3 regions of the Methylobacterium sp. 285MFTsu5.1 genome follow, and region 3 is predicted to be linked to each of the others. Evidence: riboswitches for the same ligand, from Rfam matches in the RefSeq annotation. Region 3 holds a riboswitch; each other region holds the start of a gene.

Region 1 (4,592 bases), on a different contig from region 3:
CGGCATGGTGCTGCTCTCGCCGGTGCTCGATTTCGCGTGGCTGGAGACGCCGCGGGCCAACCCGTGGGGCTACGTGCTGAAGCTGCCCTCGCTGGCGGCGGGCGCGCTCGAGCGGGCCGGCACGGTGCCGACGCCAACCCTGCTCGGCGACGCGGAGGCCTACGCCTCGGGCCCGTACCTGAGCGACCTGCTCACGGGGCCGAGCGACACGGCCGCCGTCGCCCGGATGACCGAGAAGGTCGCGCCCCTCGTCGGTCTCGACCCCGCCCTGGTGCGTGCCCAGGCGGCGCGCCTCTCGACCCGGAGCGTCCAGCGCGAGATCGACCGCGCCGAGGGCCGCGTGACCAGCGCCTACGACACCGGCATCACCGGCTGGGACCCGAACCCGGACGCCGCCCAGTCGAGCTTCGAGGATCCCCAGCTCACCGCCCTCCAGGCACCGCTGACGAGCGCGATGCTCGACCTCTACGCGCGGACGCTGAAATGGCCGGTGACCAACATGCGCTACGAGCTCCTGAACAACGCCGTCAATCGCGGCTGGAACTGGGGCTCGGGCCGGCAGGCACCCGAGGTCCTGTCGAACCTGAAGGGCGATCTGGCGCTCGACGGGCACCTGCGCGTCCTCGTGGCGCACGGCTTCACCGACCTGGTGACGCCCTACTTCGCCTCGAAGCTCCTGCTGGCGCAGGTCCCCGCCTACGCCGCCGGCCGCCTGAGCCTCGCGGTCTATCCGGGCGGGCACATGTTCTACACGCGACCGGACTCGCGCGCCGCCTTCCGGACGGACGTGGAGCGGATGTACACGGACGCCCTGAAGGTGCGCGACGCCGGCTCGACCCGTCCGGCCGGAGCCCCCGCCGAGCATCTCCGGACGGCGCCGTAGCGCCTCCGGCCCGCCAAGCCGGTCACGCGTCGTCGAAGGCGAGGGCCTCGGCCGGGTAATCCACCATCGTCCGGCGCTGCGCGTCGGTGTTCTGCCACTCGCCGACCTTCATGTAGCGGCCCTCGAGATCGCGGACCTCGACCACCTTCCCGATTGTGGGGATCGACTGGAAGCCCTGCGGCCAGTTCGACGCGAAGTAGAAGACCTGCTCGACGTGGTCCGAGAGGTGGCAGATCCCCGGCCCGAACGTCCCCAGCCCGAAGACGAGGTAGCGGCCGTTCACCAGCGCCGCGACGTCGGAGATCAGCGACTCGCTCTGGATCTCCACCGGCAATCCGCGCCGCTCCGCGTACGCCTCCACCTCGGCGATGACCGGGTTCAGCCTGTTCTCGAAGACGAGCTTGACCGAGCGGATCCGGCCCTCGGCCAGGAGCCGGTCGATGACCATCCGGTAGAACGCGAAGGGCGGCTGCGGGTAGTGCGGATCGACCCAGGTGCTGAAGATGTCGCCCGACCGGATGTGGATCAGGAGCTGGTCGTCGGGCTTCACCGGGAAGTTCTTCGGCAGACCGTTGAACAGCGGCCGGATCACGCTCTGCACGATCGCGCGCGAATCCGCCGGTCCCCGCAGCGCGGTCACGCGCTCGAACTGCGTCGGGTCGAAATACAGGCCCGACAAAAAGTAGCCGTCCGCCGGCAGCGGCTCGTCCGGCGGGATGAAGGTGATGCCGTCGCAGGTCAGCCGCTCGGTCAGGAAGATCACCTTGCTGCGGTCGACCTTGGGCACCTTGATGTATTTCAGGTTGAGCGACTTCGCGATGGTCACCGCGATGATGTACTGGACGAGGCAGTTGCCGAAGGCGCCGTTCTCGAACAGCGACAGGCCGACCAGGGCATGGCTGGCGCGGTCGGGCGCCGACTGGAGCGCGTAGGTGACGTAGACGTTGGCGCCGGGCTTCTCGTTCAGGAGCGTCACGTCGAGGCCGAGCATCGCCCGCAGCGCGATCAGGTCGACCGCGGCCTCGTCGGCGCGGATGCCGATGCCGGCGATCCGGGCCGGTTCGGGCGCGGCGATCCGGACCGCGCGCGCCCAGGCCCGCTCGTCGGGGACGATCGCGGCGACGAGGGCGTCCGGGGTCGCGGTCCAGACGGCGAGGTCCGGCTCGGCCCACGTCACGCCGTCCTGCGAGACCGCCACCGCGACGTCGCCGGGCTCCGCGGGAACCGCCCCCTCCCCCGGCCGCAGGGCGACGGAATGGATCGGGAAGCGGCCGCCGAGGTCGACCTCGAGCCACGTCGTTCCCGTGCCCACATCGGAGACGATCCGCGGCTCACGGCCTGCCGCGAGATCGACGAGAACCGGGGTCGGATCGTCTGTCGGGGCCATCGGGTCTCCGGGAGTTCAGCGCCCGCGCCGGGGCCGGGCGGGTATCGGGTGCGGCGGTGCCCGCTCCGGGGCGCGGCCGTCAAGCCCGCCCCGATCGCGGGGCGGGCGCGGGAAACGGCCGCGATCCGGCGCCGCTCCGTTGTGTCCCGGCGGTCATGCGTCTACAACGGCCGGGCGACGGTGCCCCGGAGACGGGGTGAAAAGGGAATGCGGTGAGGGGTTTGAAGCCCCGATTCCGCGGCTGCCCCCGCAACTGTGAGCGGCGAGCGCCCGCCAAGCGCCACCGGAGCGATCCGGGAAGGCGGTGGGCGCGCCGAGCCGCGAGCCAGGAGACCTGCCGTCGCGACAGGATCCCGCAATGCCGCCGGTGGGGCGGCTGGAGACGCTTCTGATGACGACGCAAACCCTCGCCCCCATCGCCGCCGGCACCCGCGCGTCGGAGCGCCCGATCGCCGTCGCACTCGCGGCCGTGCTGGGCCTCGGCCTGCTGTTCATGGCGGGCTTCTCGCCGGCGATCGCGCTCCACAACGCGGCGCACGATTTCCGGCACACCCAGAACTTCCCCTGCCACTGACGTCCCCGGACCAGGGATGATCATCCGGCTCCTGTCGGCGGCCCTCGCCGCCGGCTTCTTCGCGGCTGCCATCGTGACGGGCCTCGAACTCACGCTGACCTCGCCGCTGATCGTCGCGGCCGAGCGCTACGAGCAGCAGGAGGCGCCGAACCGGGCTGCCAAGGCGCTCCCGATCAAGGCGTTCCCGATCGTGCTCGCCCATGCCGGGCACGACCACGCCGCGCCCGACGCCGCGCCGGAATGGCAGCCCGCGCCCGGCCTGCCGCGGATGGCCTTCACCGGGCTCGCGACCCTCGTGGGCGGCGTCGGCTACGCGCTGCTGCTCGGCGCGGTGATGCTCGCCTGCAGCCGCGAACCCACGCCGCAGGTCGGCCTCGCCTTCGCGGTGGCCGCCTTCGCCAGCGTCGCGCTCGCGCCGGGTCTCGGCCTGCCGCCGGAACTGCCCGGCAGCGCGGCGGCCCCGCTCGCGACGCGGCAGGCGTGGTGGGTGATGACCGCCGCGGCGACCGGGATGGGGCTCTACCTGATCACGATACGCCGCGCGCTGATCACGATCCTCGGGGGGCTCGTCCTGATCATCGCGCCGCACGTCGTCGGTGCCCCGCAGGCGCCCGAGGCCGCGTCCGAACTTCCGGCCGCGCTCGCCGCGCAATTCGCCGCGCGGTCGCTCGCCATCAGCTTCGTGTTCTGGATCCTGATCGGGCTGGGGCTCGGCTGGGCGTGGCAGGCCTTCGCCCGCGGCGCGGATCGGGGAGCGGCCCGTGCCTGAGACCGTTCTCTACGTCTGCACCACCTGCCGCCGGCCGGACGACGACCCCGACGGGCCCCGCGCCGGGGCCCGCCTGCTGGAGGCGCTTCGAGCGCGGAGCGGCGCCACGCCGGACCTGCGGGTCGAGGCGGTGGAGTGCCTTTCGGTCTGCAAGCGGCCCTGCACCGTGGCGGTCGCCGCGGCCGACCGCTGGACCTACGTCTACGGCGACATGGATCCGGCCGCCTCGGCCGAGATCATCCTCGGCGGGCTCGCGGCCTACGCGGCGACCCCGGACGGCATCGTGCCCTGGCGCGAGCGTCCGGAGGCGTTCCGCAAGGGCGTGATCGCCCGCATTCCCCCTTTCCCAGAACCCCGCCCGGTCCCCGCCGGCACCCTGGAGCCCGCGGAATGACCCTCGTGAACAAGATCCCCTGCACCATCGTCACCGGATTCCTCGGGGCCGGCAAGACGACCCTCGTCCGCCACGTGGTCGAGAACGCCAAGGGGCGCCGCCTCGCGATCCTGGTGAACGAGTTCGGTGATATCGGCTTCGACAAGTCCTTCCTGGCCGCCTGCGGCGTCGAGGGCTGCACCGAGGACGCCATCGTCGAGCTGCCGAACGGCTGCATCTGCTGCACGGTCGCGGACGATTTCGTGCCGGCGCTGGAGACCCTTCTCGGCCGCGCCGAGCCGCCGGAGCACATCCTGATCGAGACCTCCGGCCTCGCCCTGCCGAAGCCGCTGGTCCAGGCGTTCCAGTGGCCGGCGATCCGCTCGCGGGTGACCGTCGACGGAGTGGTCGCGGTGGTCGACGGCCCGGCGGTGGCCTCGGGCGCCTTCGCGGAGGATCCGGAGGCCCTCGCGGCCCAGCGCGCCGCCGACCAGTCGGTCGACCACGACAACCCCCTGGAGGAGGTGTTCGAGGACCAGCTCCTCTGCGCCGACCTCGTGGTCGTCAACAAGGCCGACCTGATCGACGCCGCGACGCGGGCGCGGG
Region 2 (4,592 bases), on a different contig from region 3:
CAGGAACAGCAGCGAGGGCGGATACTTCGTCAGCGCGAAGACGCTCATCGCGGTCCGCAGGACGCTGTCGTCGACAACGAACCAGGGCTTGTCCCCATAGTCGTTCGCCAGGCGCAGCAGCGCGAAGGCGACCAGCATCGTGATGCCGACGACAGCCAAACGGCGCTCGCGCGTGCCTGTGGCGACGCCCGGCAGGAACCACGGACCGATGGCATAGCCGAGCGCGATGACCCCGATCCAGGGAAGCACCGGGTAGGTCGTCTTGGCCACCAGACCGAACGGGAGCGCGATGACGTCGCGCTGGTGCAGCATGGCCCAGACGGTGAAGAAGGGATCATCGGGCCGGAGGTGGATCGGGTCGAGGAGGTTGTGCCCGCAAACGAGCAGCATCCCGACCGCGATGAGAAACGAGCGCGGCAGGCCGACCAGCGCCGCCAGGACGATCATGCACACGCCGATGCACCAGATCACCTGAAGCCAAAGCGTCGGGCTGGCCACCCCCCAGTACAGCTCCGAGAGGTAGAACACCTCCAGCGCCATCAGGACGAGCCCGCGCCTCACGAGGTAAGCGCGCGTCTCCGCCAGCGTGTGCCGGGTGCCGAACAGGTACGCGGCCACCCCCGTCAGCACGATGAAGATGGGCGCGCACAGGCTGACCGCGAGGCGTGCGAGATACAGGGCCGGCAGGGCGGTCCTGGCATCCATCGGGTCGGCGACCGGCACGTGCAGGAACCAGGTTTCCCGCAGGTGGTCGAGAAGCATCAGCACCATCACCAGCCCGCGCAGGGCGTCGATGGAGGCGATGCGTCCGGTCCTGGCCGATTCCTCGGTCGCCGCGTCCAGCGTGCCCGGATGGACGCCCATCAGAACCGCGCCGTCATGCTGATGGTCACCCGGCGAGGCTCGCCGACGCCGACCCAGAAGGCGTTGTAGGAGCGCTCGTAGTAGGTCTCGTCGAAGATGTTATCGACGTTCAGCCCGAAGCGCAGGTTCTCGTAGCGGTAGTAGGCCAGGGCATCGGTCAGCACGTAGCCGGGGAGCCGAAACCGCTCGTTGCCGCTGTCCCCGAGACGCGAGCCGACGGCCCGGACGCCTCCGCCGAGCCCGAAACCCTTCCAGTCACCGGCCTGGACCTCGTAGACGCCGAGCAGGCTGCCCGAGTGGCGCGGGATGTTGAGTAGCGGCGAGCCGACCCGCAGGACCTCGTCGCGGGTCACCGCGGCGTCGATGAAGGCGTAGCCCCCGATCAACCGAAACTCCGGCGTCACCTGTCCGACGAAGCTGAGGTCGAAGCCCTGGCTGCGCACCGCGCCGGCGGCGATCTGGAAGAAGAAGTCCCGCGGGTCGGTCGTGAGGACGTTCTCCTTCTCGATGTGGAAGGCCGCGCCGGTCACGCTCAGGCCGGTGAAGAGGTCGAGCTTGACGCCCGCCTCGTAGCCGAAGCCGGTCTCCGGGGCGAAGGGTCGGGTCGCGATGTCGAAGCCGGTATTGGGCCGGAACGAGGCCGCCACGTTGCCGTAGAACGAGAGGAAGGAGAGCGGCTGGTAGACGAGACCCGCGCGGGGCGAGAAGCCGGTCCGGTCCTGCTCCGTGCGCTCGTTGCCGACTTTGTCGCGGAAGGTCTGGTTGTAGAAGTCGGTCCGGTTGCCGAGGAGCAATTTCCATTCCGGGCTGAGCGCAATCTGATCCTGGACGTAGATGGCGGTGTTCCCGACGTTCTCGCTCGCGCTGTAGCGCCGCGTGAAGGGCGGCTTGGGCTGGCCGTAGACCGGGTTGAACAGGTCGATGGCGAACGGGTCGAGCCGCGGCGTCGAGCGCAGCAGGTTCTCGGTGCTGTTGTAGCGCTCGTGCTCAAGGCCGAGCAGCACTGTGTGCGCGAACGGCCCGGTATCGAAGTGCCCGACGAGCTCGGCCTGCCCGATGGCGACGCCCCAGGTGAAGTCGTGCCGGCGGAACTCGCGCAGCAGGGTGCGGCCGTCGTCGAGGAGGCCGGTCGCGCCGGTCTGCAGGCCGGTCAGGCTGCCGGTGTTGAAGTGGCCGGCAACCCTGAGCTGCCAGTCGGCATTGAAGGCGTGATCCAGGCGGATCTGCAGGATCCCGGCTGCTGACACCGAGTCGTCGCCCGGCTCACCAAAGAATCGCGAGCGCGGGACGAGGCCCAGGCGGTTGTTCACCGCGACCGTCCCGCGGTCGAAGGTCTGACGGTTGCGAAGGTACTGCGCCTCGACGGTGAGCTTGGTGTCTGGGCTAATCAGCCAACTCACCACGGGCGCGACCAGGACACGGTCGCCGTCGACGAAATCGCGAAAGCTGTCCTGCCGGGCGAGCGCGCCGTTGAACCGGTAGAGGACGGTGCCCTCCTCGTTCAGCGGTCCGCCGGCGTCGACGGTGGTGCGCGCCGTGCCGAAGCTCCCGAACAGGGTACCCATCTCGACGAAGGGCAGCGCCACGGGCTGCTTGGTCAGAATGTTGACGGTGCCGCCCGGGTCGCTGCGTCCATAGAGTGCCCCGCTCGGACCTTTGAGCACCTCGATGGACTGCACGTTCTGTGTGTCCGGCGCGCCGTTGTAGCCGCGGGCGATGTTGAAGCCGTTGAAGAAGATGTCTTGGGTAGCGAAGCCGCGCACCGAGTAGAGCGCGAGGTTCTGGGCGCCGAAATTATTCTGCTTGTTGACGCCCGGGACGTAGTCGAGCGCTCGTTCGACCCGGGTGGCGGCGGTGTCCCGCAGGACCTCCTGGGGCACGACGTCAACCTGCTGGGGCAGCGAGAGCCGCGGCGTCACCGTCTTGGTGCCGCTGTAGAGATCTTTGACCTGGTACGTGGGGGCGGCGGTGTAGCTGCCCTCGACCGAGAGTGGGTCGAGTACGACCGAGGCCGGAGCGGTGTCAGCTCGTAGGCCCTGGGCGGTCGCTGGGGCCAACCCAAGGGAGACGAGCGCGAGCGATGCGACGGATGCGCGAAGCCGCCATTGCGGAGCGGGACGGGACACGGGCCTGGGACCTCGGGACGGCAGTGGCACGTCACCGCGAACGAGGCCTGGGCCACCGCCTCACGAGGCAGCGCTTCGACACCCGTCAGGACACCCCGCCCGACGCGTTTCGCGTGTGACCACGGCTGACGGCAGGTCTCCTGGCTCGCGGGTCATCGCCCTCGCACCGTCTTCCCGGGGTGACCCAGTGACATGGTGGTGAAGGGCTCGCCGCTTACAGTTGCGGGGGCAGCCACGGCATCGGGCTGTCACCCTCACCGCGTTCCCTTTTGATCCCCCGAAGGGGAACCGTCACGGCCCAGCTACAGCCTCACGAACCCGTGAGTCAACGCGAGCCGATGATCGGTCCGGGGACCGCCAGGATCCATCCGCCGATAAGCGCTCCACCGTTTCAGCCGTCCCCAGAAGCTTGCGTTGAGGCGGGCTTCCAGCGCTTGCCGAGACGCATCCCGCAGGCCATTGTGGTGGTACACACGTTGACGAGGCGGATCGCCTAAGTCATTGCCGCAGAACGGAATTCTGGATCATACGGCGGAATCCCCCCCTCTCCGCCACGTACTTGAATTTAATCGTTGATTTAACTGAGTCTTCTGACGGGGTTGCAGTAGCCGGCCCACGTTGCGCCCTACATTTCGAAACGGCTTGTACCGGATGTAGATGGACGATGTGCCCGCGCGCGAGGGCGAACCCGTTGCTCGCTATCATCACCAAGGCCGATTTCTTCGAGAGTCATTCTGATAGCGCAGCCGGGGCGAGGACCCATGCGGCAGCGGTCATGCTCGCTGCCGGACACATGACTATAGTGATTGGGAGTTCAGATCCGCCCACCGACAGTCAGCGTGAGAGGGCGAGTCGCATCCCGATGACCGGCTCGATCTTGCCCCAGAAGAACGCCGAGTACTGCTCCGCGCGATCGGCCGGGCCGGCGTAGCCAAGTTGGTCAGAGGCCGACCTCGGCGAGTTTTGGCTCGCGACTGCCGATGGTACGCTGATAGGCGAGCGCGAGATGCTCGCCGAGCGCGTCGGCCAGTATCTTCTCACATCGAGTATGGGTGGTGTCTCGTGACCTGACCGGCTGGCTTTGGACCGGGCTGATTGAGAGGATCAGCCAGGACCGAAGGCGTCGGACATGCGGCGAGGTCAGAAGACGAGCGGGGAGCAGGTCGTGCTGAAGCTGCGCCAGATCGAGGTGCAGACGGCACAAGGCAAAAGCTTGGCGCTGGCGTGCGAGGAGGCGGAGATCTCTGAGCAGAGCTACGACCGCTGGCGCAAGGAGTACGGCGGCCTCCAAGTCGACCAGGCCAGGAAAATGAAGCAGTTGGAGCGCGAGAACGCTCGGTTACGGCGGCTCGTGGCGGACCTGTCTTTGGAAAAGCAGGTACTGGCGGACGTCGCCTCGGGAAACTTGTAGCCCCCGAGCGGCTCCGGCAGGCGGTCGATGGCATCCGGGAGAAGTACGGCCTCTTGCGAACGTCACGCCTGCCGGATCGTCGGCCTGCACCGGGGCACGCAGCGCTACGTGTCCACGCTACGTGCCCACACTGCTGGCCGACGCGGATGCGCTGACCCGCGCCATCATGGCCCTGGCGTCCGAGTACGGCG
Region 3 (4,592 bases):
GTCCTGATGCGCAGCACGACCGGATCGGATCGGAAGCCACCGCCGGGCCGATCTCGACCGCTCGACAGCACACGCTGAATCCGACCTCAGGCGGACAGCGTCCGACGCAGCCTGCGCCAGCCCGCCACGATCCCGGTGACCGCGATGCCCGCCGCCAGGAGATTCAGGACCCACTGGGCCGTATCGTGCAGGGGGCGGTTGCCGGTGAGCCCCGGCAGGTCGAGCCGGTGCGCGGCGTCGAACAGCCAGCGGTTGATCCGGCCCGAGCGGTCCAGGCGCTGGAGGATCGTGCCGTCCCGGGGATCGACATGGAGCCACGTGGCGGCCGCGTCGCCGAAGCGCAGGCGCAGCACCGGAAGCGGCCGTGGGTCGGCCCCGTGGGGATACCAGTAGGCGTCGTAGGCGTATAGCGGGCGGATCGACCGGAGGGGACCGTCCGCGAAACCGTCGGCCGCGGCCGTCGCGATGCTGCGCGCGTCGAGGGCGGTCGCGCCGTCCGCTGCGACCGTCCGGAGGCCGTCCGCCGTCTCGGCGACGATCCACCAGCGTCCACCGATGGCGGCGAAGCGCAGGATGCGCGTATCCGGCACGGCGCCATCGCGGAGCCGGTGCGGATCGAGGCCGAGCGCCGGCGGGATTCCAGCATAGGCGGCGCGCAACGCTACCGGCGGGCTGGTCGCGCTGAACCAGCGGTTCGGGTTCATGGAGATCCAGCCGCTGACGATGAACGTGCTCAAGCCGAGGCCCCCCGCGAGGCCGAGCAGGTGGTGCCAGCGCGCCAGCCCGCGATAGGGCGTGACCGCCCCGGCCGCGTAGCGCCGCCGAAGGCGCAGGCGCCAGATCCCGATCGCGCCTCCACTCAGCGCGCCGAGGGCGGCGAAACCGGAGAGCCACAACAGGATCGTCCGCCACAGCTCCGGCCGGGCCCGCAGCGGCGTGAGGTAGATCCAGTGCGCCACCGAACCCACCCAGTTCCAGCCCCGCTCGAAGCGTGTCGTGTCGAGGGCGATCTCGCCGGTCACCGCAGACACGTAGAGCTCGGTCCCCGCGGCGTCGCCGAGGGCCACCTTCAGGAAGGGCCGGAGCGGGTCGTAGCGGGCCGTGACGGTCCACTGGTCGCGCGCGACCTGCTCGGCCTGCGCAGCCGGAGCACCACCGGCCGCAACACGCAGCGCGTCTGCGGGTGTCAGCGGACCGAGCCGCGCGCCGGTCCGTGCCGAGACCGTCACCCGGGTGCCGTCGTGGCCGGCGATCCGGTAGACCGGCTCGTCGCCCCGCATCTCCAGGCCGAAGGCGGCCGGCACGCCGGCGAGCCCGCCGGCCCGCAGCGCCGCGTCCGGCGCGACCGCGACCTGATCCCAGGCGATCGGGGCGAGCCGCGACAGCCGCTCGGCCTCGGTGAGCGCCGGGAACGGCACGGAGAGCATCACCAGCCCGGAGCCGATCCACAGCGCGAAGAACAGCCCCGCGGCGATCCCGGCCCAGCGGTGGAACAGGAGCAGCCAGCGCCGTCCCGCCTTGCCGAGCCGGCGCGGCAGGCTCACCACGTCACCGTGTAGGCGACCTCAACCGAGCGCGGGCGCCCGAGCAGCCAGTTGGTCCCGACCCCGTTCACGGCGTTGCCCGAGATCGCGTAGACCTTGTCGAACAGGTTGTAGACCCGCACGGACAGGCGTGAATCCGCCGTCACCTGATGGTCCAGGACCGCGTTGACGAGGTTGTAGGCGGGGCGCCGCGCCGTGTTGCCGAAGTCGCTGTAGACCTGCCCGACGTTCTGCAGTCCGACCCGCGCGGTCCAGTCGCGGGTGACGTCCCAGGTCAGCCAGAGGTTGGCCACGCGCTCGGGCACGTCGATCGGCTGGTTGCCGACGTACGAGACGGTGGCGCCGTTCACCGTCTGGTCGAACCGGTCGTACTGCGCGTGGAGGAGCGCGAGGTTGCCGTCGAGCCGCCAGCCCGGCGCGAAGCGCCAGCCGAGCGCCAGCTCGAAGCCCTGCGAGGACTGGCTCCCCACCTGCGTGGACAGCGTCGGCTGGCCGGGGATCGCCGAGATCAGGTTGTCCTTGACGATCCTGTAGCCCGCGACGGTCCATTCGAGGGCGCCGTCGAAGGCCAGCCCCTTGGCGCCGATCTCGACCTGATCGCCGGTCGCGAGCTTGAAGCCGGCCAGCGACTGCGACAGCGTGATCAGGCTGTTCACCGGGTCGGTGGCGAAGCTGTACTGGGCGTAGAGCGCGCTGTCCGGCGTCGGGTTGTAGACGAGGCCGAACCGGTAGCCGAGCGCCCGATAGGTCTTCTCGAACCGCGATCCCGTCTGCAGGTCCTCGCGGTTCAGCGTCGGCACGTCGAGGCGCACGCCGGTGAGGAACGACAGCTTGTCCGACAGGATCACCCGGTCCTCGGCGAAGACCGAGGCCTGGCTCGTCTGCGTCGCGTAGGCCGGGCGCGCCCGGCCGTTCTGCGGGAACAGGCCCGGATCGTAGCCGGTGAGCGGCACGCTCGTGGTCTGGTCGAAGTAGAAGTTGTTGGTGTGGCGGAAGTCGATGTGGTTCACGTCGAAGCCGGCCACGAACTGGTTCGGCAGCCCGAACAGGCTGCCCCGGAACGTCGCGTCGAGGCGGTCTCCGACCTGCTCCTGGCTGTGGTAGATCTCCAGGTAGTCGCCCCGGTCCACGAGCCCGGTGCCGCGGTTGTAGCTGTACTGCTCGACGTCGAGCCAGTGGCGCCGGCTGGTCAGCCGGTAGGCGGTGTTGCGGATCGTGATATCGGCCGAGGGGGACCACTCGGTCTTGAGCTGGGTCCAGTTGTCGGCCCAGGTGATCTTCGCGTCGCGGACGTTGTAGTTGTTGAACCGGATGAGATCCGGGATCCGTCCCTCGACCAGCGGGGTGCCCCAGTAGCGGGCGGGCTCCTGGTAGCCGAGATCGTGGCTCAGGGTGAAGGCGAGGTCGGCGCTCGGCCGGAACAGCAGGGCGGCGGAGACCGCGAGGTTGCGGAAATCGCCCTCCGGCCGCATCCAGCCGTCGGCGCGGTTGCCGCTGACGTTGAGGCGGTACGCGAAGGTGTCGCCGTACTCAGCCTGGCCCAGCGGGCCGCCGGAATCGAGGGCGAGCCGCGCGACCCCGTCGGTGCCGATCACCGCGCGGGCGGCGTTGATCGGCACGAAGACCGGCTTCTTGGGCACCACGTTGATGACGCCGCCGATGGCGCCGTCGCCGTAGAGCACCGAGGACGGCCCGCGCAGCACCTCGATCCGCTCGACGTTCCACGTGTCGAACGGGAAGGTCACGGTGTTGGCGCCGACGTAGAAGCGCGTGCCGTCGTAGAGCTGCTGGATCGAGTTCGGTCCGGCGAAGCCGCGGGACGTGAACGCGCCGTTGCCGTTGCCGGGCGCCGCGATGGTGGTGATGCCGGTCGCGTCCTGGGTCACGGCCTCGGCGATCGTGTCCTGGCCGCGCAGCCGCGCGGTCTCGCCCGACACGATGTCGAGGCTGGCGGGCGTCTCCAGCGGCGTCAGGCCGAGGCGGCTCGCGGTCCGGTCGGGCGTGCGCAGGTTGAGCCCGTTCGGCGGGAGGCGGCCCGGGTCGCCGCCCGCGCCCGCGACCGACAGCTCATCCAGCGTGACCGCCTCCTGTGCGGCGGCCGGACTGGCGAGGAGCGCGAGGAGAACGCCGCAGAGGGGGGCCCGCCCGCCGAGGCAGGAGCGATGGGTCGATGGAGACATGGGGAAAGTGGTCCGTGCACGGCGCGCGCCGGCCCCCGCGTCCTACAGGCATTGTAATAACATTACAATGCGCCCGCTGTCCGGTAGCCTCTGCCCGTGCGGGCGCGCGACGGCGAGCTGCGACAGGGCTCAAGGGAGTCGGGACAGCGGAAACGGGCATGGGGAACGGCGTCGCGGGCGCGCTTGCTGTGGCACGTCACCGCGAACGAGGCCTCGGCGGCCGCCTCCCCTCGGGACTGGCGGCGCCTCGACACCCGCCAGGACACCCCGCCCGGCGCGTTTCGCGTGTGACCACGGCTGACGGCAGGTCTCCTGGCTCGCGGGTCGCCGCCCTCGCACCGTCTTCCCGGGGTGACCCAGTGACGTGGTGGTGAAGGGCTCGCCACTTACAGTTGCGGGGGCAGCCGCGGCTTCGGGGCGAACCCCTCACCGCGTTCCCTTTTGATCCCCGAGGGGAACCGTCGAACACAGCTTGGCCGTAGCGGGGGCGGGCGTCAACCGTGTGTCCGGTTGTTGCCGTGGATCGGCGCGCTGTGCGCCGGTCCGTTGCGGCCTCGCCGACGACGGGCTAGCCCCTGCGGGATGACGGTCTGGCGGCCCCCTGCGGAGATTCGCGTGAAGGCACTGGGTCTTCCCCGGCGCGGCAACAGCCTGCTCGTGGCCGAGGTCCGCGCGGATGACGGGCGGCTGAAAGGCGTCCGGCCGCTCGGCGGCAGCGTCGCGTTCGGCGAGCGGGTCGAGGACGCCCTGATCCGGGAGTTCCGGGAGGAGCTCGGCGTCACCGTCTCGGTGCTCGGCGGCCCCCGCGTCGTGGAGAACATCTTCACGCACGAGGGGCAGGTCGGGCACGAGGTGCTGTTCCTGTTCC

Evidence for each region. A riboswitch is a leader RNA that binds a small molecule or an ion and turns the genes downstream of it on or off. The one in region 3 is predicted to bind cobalamin.
Region 1: another riboswitch for cobalamin. It lies ahead of H288_RS0121435 (CbtB domain-containing protein); the one in region 3 lies ahead of H288_RS0116390 (TonB-dependent siderophore receptor).
Region 2: another riboswitch for cobalamin. It lies ahead of H288_RS0102950 (TonB-dependent siderophore receptor); the one in region 3 lies ahead of H288_RS0116390 (TonB-dependent siderophore receptor).

The regions. Positions count from the first base shown of each region.
Region 1 covers NZ_KB911285.1:99,546-104,137, forward strand. Annotated here, with positions in the region: gene H288_RS0121425 (peptidase S10) at 1-883, shown strand, start outside; gene H288_RS0121430 (discoidin domain-containing protein) at 906-2,270, opposite strand; cobalamin riboswitch at 2,432-2,627, shown strand; gene H288_RS0121435 (CbtB domain-containing protein) at 2,662-2,844, shown strand; gene H288_RS0121440 (CbtA family protein) at 2,861-3,613, shown strand; gene H288_RS0121445 (DUF1636 domain-containing protein) at 3,606-4,007, shown strand; gene cobW (cobalamin biosynthesis protein CobW) at 4,004-4,592, shown strand, end outside.
Region 2 covers NZ_KB911270.1:591,776-596,367, reverse strand. Annotated here, with positions in the region: gene H288_RS0102955 (heparan-alpha-glucosaminide N-acetyltransferase domain-containing protein) at 1-864, opposite strand, end outside; gene H288_RS0102950 (TonB-dependent siderophore receptor) at 864-2,921, opposite strand; cobalamin riboswitch at 3,103-3,298, opposite strand; partial or broken gene H288_RS32055 (IS3 family transposase) at 4,120-4,592, shown strand, end outside.
Region 3 covers NZ_KB911279.1:95,630-100,221, reverse strand. Annotated here, with positions in the region: gene H288_RS0116400 (helix-turn-helix domain-containing protein) at 1-7, shown strand, start outside; gene H288_RS0116395 (peptidase) at 87-1,544, opposite strand; gene H288_RS0116390 (TonB-dependent siderophore receptor) at 1,541-3,724, opposite strand; cobalamin riboswitch at 4,009-4,202, opposite strand; gene H288_RS0116385 (NUDIX domain-containing protein) at 4,307-4,592, shown strand, end outside.